2 regions of the Shimazuella sp. NTD250 genome follow, and region 1 is predicted to be linked to the other one. Evidence: a T-box and tRNA genes for the amino acid it is inferred to sense, from the RefSeq annotation. Region 1 holds a T-box; the other holds one or more tRNA genes.
The links. The T-box of region 1 lies ahead of pheS (phenylalanine--tRNA ligase subunit alpha). A T-box ahead of a tRNA ligase gene usually reads a tRNA of that ligase, here a tRNA-Phe.
Positions count from the first base shown of each region.

Region 2: it encodes a tRNA-Phe, which carries the amino acid that the T-box ahead of pheS (phenylalanine--tRNA ligase subunit alpha) is inferred to sense. The anticodon was not compared.

Region 1 is NZ_JCAJZS010000002.1:585,061-587,256, forward strand. Features, by position in the region: gene pheS (phenylalanine--tRNA ligase subunit alpha) at 1-952, opposite strand, end outside; T-box leader at 990-1,205, opposite strand; gene AC5WOF_RS07835 (TrmH family RNA methyltransferase) at 1,311-2,120, opposite strand; gene sspI (small acid-soluble spore protein SspI) at 2,168-2,196, shown strand, end outside.
Region 2 is NZ_JCAJZS010000009.1:96,358-98,553, reverse strand. Features, by position in the region: gene AC5WOF_RS18230 (heavy metal translocating P-type ATPase) at 1-568, opposite strand, end outside; gene AC5WOF_RS18225 (cation transporter) at 650-826, opposite strand; tRNA gene AC5WOF_RS18220 (tRNA-Leu) at 1,123-1,211, opposite strand; tRNA gene AC5WOF_RS18215 (tRNA-Gly) at 1,224-1,298, opposite strand; tRNA gene AC5WOF_RS18210 (tRNA-Phe) at 1,302-1,377, opposite strand; gene AC5WOF_RS18205 (DnaD domain protein) at 1,438-2,196, opposite strand, start outside.

The sequences.
Region 1 (2,196 bases):
TGCGAATATCATCTATATCGTATTTTAAAATAGCGATTCGCTCTGCCCCGATACCAAAAGCGAATCCAGTATATTTTTCTGAATCATATCCTGCTTTCTCTAAAACAGTCGGGTGTACCATACCAGCACCAAGGATCTCGATCCAACCTTTTTCAGGATGGAAGATATCTACTTCGACACTAGGCTCTGTAAACGGGAAATAACTTGGACGTAGTCGAACTTCTGTCTCTTCTCCAAACAATTGGTGAATAAGGTGAAGAAGCACACCATGAAGTTCACTCATGGATACACCACTATCTACTACTAATCCCTCAATTTGTGTAAATTGATGAGAGTGAGTAGAATCATCATCATCCCGACGATATACTTTTCCTGGGCTAATAATCCGAACAGGAACTTCCCCTTTTTTATCGATCATCGATCTTACTTGTACAGCAGAAGTATGAGTTCGAAGCAGCGTTTCAGGTGAAATATAAAAAGAATCCTGCATATCACGGGCTGGATGATTCTTCGGCAAATTTAACATTTCAAAATTGAAATAATCCGTTTCTACTTCGGGTCCTTCGGCAATATGAAAACCCATACCGATAAAAATATCTTCCACTTGTTCAAGCACTGCATTGATCGGATGTAAAGATCCGATAGAAATAGCCTTACCAGGAAGCGTAACATCCACATTTTCATGTGCTAATTTCTCTGCCAATTTTGCTTCTTCCAGCTTTGATTCAGCTTCATCAATCAAAGTACTGAGAGTTGCACGTACATCATTTACTAATGCTCCGATAATAGGACGTTCTTCAGCTGATAACTTTCCCATGCCTCTTAAGACACCAGTAATTTCACCTTTTTTTCCAAGGTATTTTACTTTTACTTCTCTTAGCGTTTCCAGGTCTTGTGCATCCACAATTACCCCGGACGCTTCTTCTTGCAGTGCTAATAATCGATCACGCATCGCACGCTCCCCTTTAAAAAAGAAAAATCTCCCATCCCTAAGGGACGAGAGTTCGCGGTACCACCCTTGTTGAGGAGAAATATCTCCCCCACTTTTTGCTGATAACGGCAGCAGCTTGCCGGTCCCCCCTACTGAAGTTTCAAGGGGCAGCTCGAGAGTGAATAACACAAGTAGCGCTATGGAAAAGTTTCCAGTCAAGACTTTTCCTCCCTGTAATAGATACATTGTGCCCTGTCTCTGTCATTGCCAAAAATATAATGAATAAAGATCGCAACCATTATATCGGATCAGAGAAAAACTTGCAATTCCTAAAGTTAATATTCATGATATCTTTGATGGTTTGTTGATAACATTAAAATCATATCTTTTGTTCATTCATTTTTATGTGATGATGTTGTCTGAGGTGTTCATATAAAAGCATTCCTGCTGTGATGGATACATTATAGGATTCTGCTCTTCCTATCATGGGAACCATCAATGCTTGATCAATTTGTTGTAAAACAGCTTCTTGTATTCCCCTTCCCTCATTTCCAAGTACAATCGCCACTTTTGTTGGAAACGGATAATTAAATGTATATATACCATTATGAGGCGAAGTTCCTACTACTGTTATATTTTTCAACCTTAACATGGGAATCACTTCCAGTAAATCCGCCTCTGCGATTGGTAAGTGAAAGACAGCTCCCATCGTCGAACGAATTACCTTGCTATTGTATGGATCAACGGTTCCCCTTCCTAGTACCACTAAATCAACACCAGCGGCAGACGCCGTTCGCAAGATTGTGCCGAGGTTACCTGGATCTTGTATTTCATCTAGCAAAAGTATTAAATTACTTTTCTCCAACTGGTTTTCGATATTCCAGTGAGGTATAGTGACTTCTGTAATAACTCCTTGTGATTGTTCTGTATCAATCAATGTTGAAAAAATAGGAGAACTTAGCTGATACACTGGAATATGTGCTTGATTTGCTTCTATCAATTTTTCTGAGTCTACAAATCCTTCTCGAATGATAATGGATTTTATTTCCCCTTTTGCTATCAAGGCTTCTTGTAATAAATGGACGCCTTCTGCTAAATAAGCTCCTCCTGATTGGCGACCTTTTTTGGACAGCAATTTTTTCCAACGTTTAACTTGTTGGTTTTGGGGAGAAGTTATGGAATAGTACATAAAAAATTCTCCTTCATTCACATAGGAGATCTATGAGGTGATAGTATATGAATTTTAACATACGAGGAGCAGTTAT
Region 2 (2,196 bases), on a different contig from region 1:
AAATTTCTGGAACCCAGATAAACGAGGTAAACGAAAAGTGACTTACCATTGCCCATAAGAGAGGCAAAGATAATAAGGCAGAAAAGAAAAATTTCGTTTGTTGTTTTTTGATTTCTTTTTGACGATGATCGATATCGTTTTTTGCTTCTTGTTTTGACTCTGCTTTATATCCCAGTTTTTCTACTTTTTGAATCATCTCTTTGCTCGTGACTTCATCCGGATAATATTCCACTCGTGCTGTCTCCAAGGCGAAGTTTACCGTTGCTTTTGATACCCCTGGTAGTTTATTTAACCCTTTTTCAATCCGATTTGCACAAGCCGCACAAGTCATTCCAATCAGTTTCAACTCTACTGCTTCTTTCATCGTTCCATAACCAAGTGAAGAAATTTTTGCTTCTAACTCCGCTACATCCGTTTGTTCTGTATCAAAGGAAACTGTAGCCGTTTCGAGAGCGAAGTTCACATTAGCATCGGAAACACCAGAAACTTTTTTTAAACCTTTCTCTATTCGATTGGAACAGGCTGCACAAGTCATTCCACTAATTTTCAACCTTTGTTGCGTGACCATAGATCAAACTCCCTTCTCTCTATATACCCTATGGGGGTATTTAGGGCGTAAAAATTTTTTACCCCTACTGGGTATATAGCCTTAAACAACATCGTAACCTTGATCTTCCATCACTTCTTTCAAGGTGTCTAAACTTACTTGTCCTTCATTATATTCCACCGTCACGGTTTTCACTAAATCTGCTTCTACTTTCGCATTAAACGGTTTTAACGCTCCTTTTACGATCACGGCACAATGCTTGGAACCCATCCCTTGCACCTGTAAGTACTTCTTTCTTCCTTATAATCTCCTCCATTGATTGATTTATGCTGTTATGATCATAGCATACCCCCTTACCCTATGTAAAGATTTTTTCATTTTTTGATCCCTCAAAATTTATGTGAGTTTAGGCGATTATCATACAAAAAAAGCCGCCCAAAAATTGGACGACTTCCTCTCTGGAGATGCAATTGCAAGGAAAACATTTTCGTAAGATGAAAGTTTGTACTTCGTTTGCAACCTGTGATCTTCACCTTAAACTTTCCTGGCTTCAAAATCCCCAAAACGCTAGAATATGGTGCCGAGGGCCGGACTTGAACCGGCACGATAGTCACCTACCGCAGGATTTTAAGTCCTGTGCGTCTGCCTATTCCGCCACCCCGGCAAGGCAGTAATTTGGAGCGGAAGACGGGATTCGAACCCGCGACCCTCGCCTTGGCAAGGCGATGCTCTACCACTGAGCCACTTCCGCAACTGGTGGCTCGAGACGGAATCGAACCGCCGACACGAGGATTTTCAGTCCTCTGCTCTACCGACTGAGCTATCGAGCCATCAAACAATTTTCAAACATTTTCAAGTCCTTTCAAACTGACAAAAGTTATTATAGCACGCTACTCTTTATTGTGCAACACTTGTTTTTCTGTTGAACGTAAAAATTTCATTGTTGCTTGAATATCATCATAAGTCCCTTGAAGTTCTTCATCTGTAAAACTAGGCTCGATAACTTCCCGAGCGATGGTTTTAGGCAATTTTTTCACACTAGATTTTCTTCTAGCTTTTGTTGTGCTGGAGTTTTGGTTTGATTGTTTGGTATGTTCTTTGAGCGCTTGTACTCTTGCTTGCTCAGATGTTTGAATATTTAAACGTTTCCAGTGAGAAGCTATTTTTTCTACATATGCCTTTGGTAATTTACGATCACACTTTAGCATGACAAAATCTAACAGCACATTCACAACAGGTGCAGGTAACTGATAATGTGTGAGCAATGATTGAATCAGATTCATCTCACTCTTTGGTACAGCTGCTCCTCCTTGATAGTGAGCTAAAAGTTCGAATGGAGAAATAGTCTCTAACAACTGGAAATGTTTTTCTTTTGGAGACATTGCTGGCTCTGGTATAGTTGGCTTTTCCTTGTCTGAAGGTGAAACAACAGAATTATTGGAATAAGGTGCCGTATTTAAATAATGGAACAGTTTTTCTAAATTAACATGTCCACTGTATGAAACTTCTGGATTTTGAATAGCTTTTATCAACGTAGACTCATCCAACTTAAATAGATAACAAGCTTGTTTCAACTCTGATTCAAGTTGAGAAGTCCAATTAGCAGGTTTAATAATCGATGCCAATCGTGAACGAATAAACCCAAAATC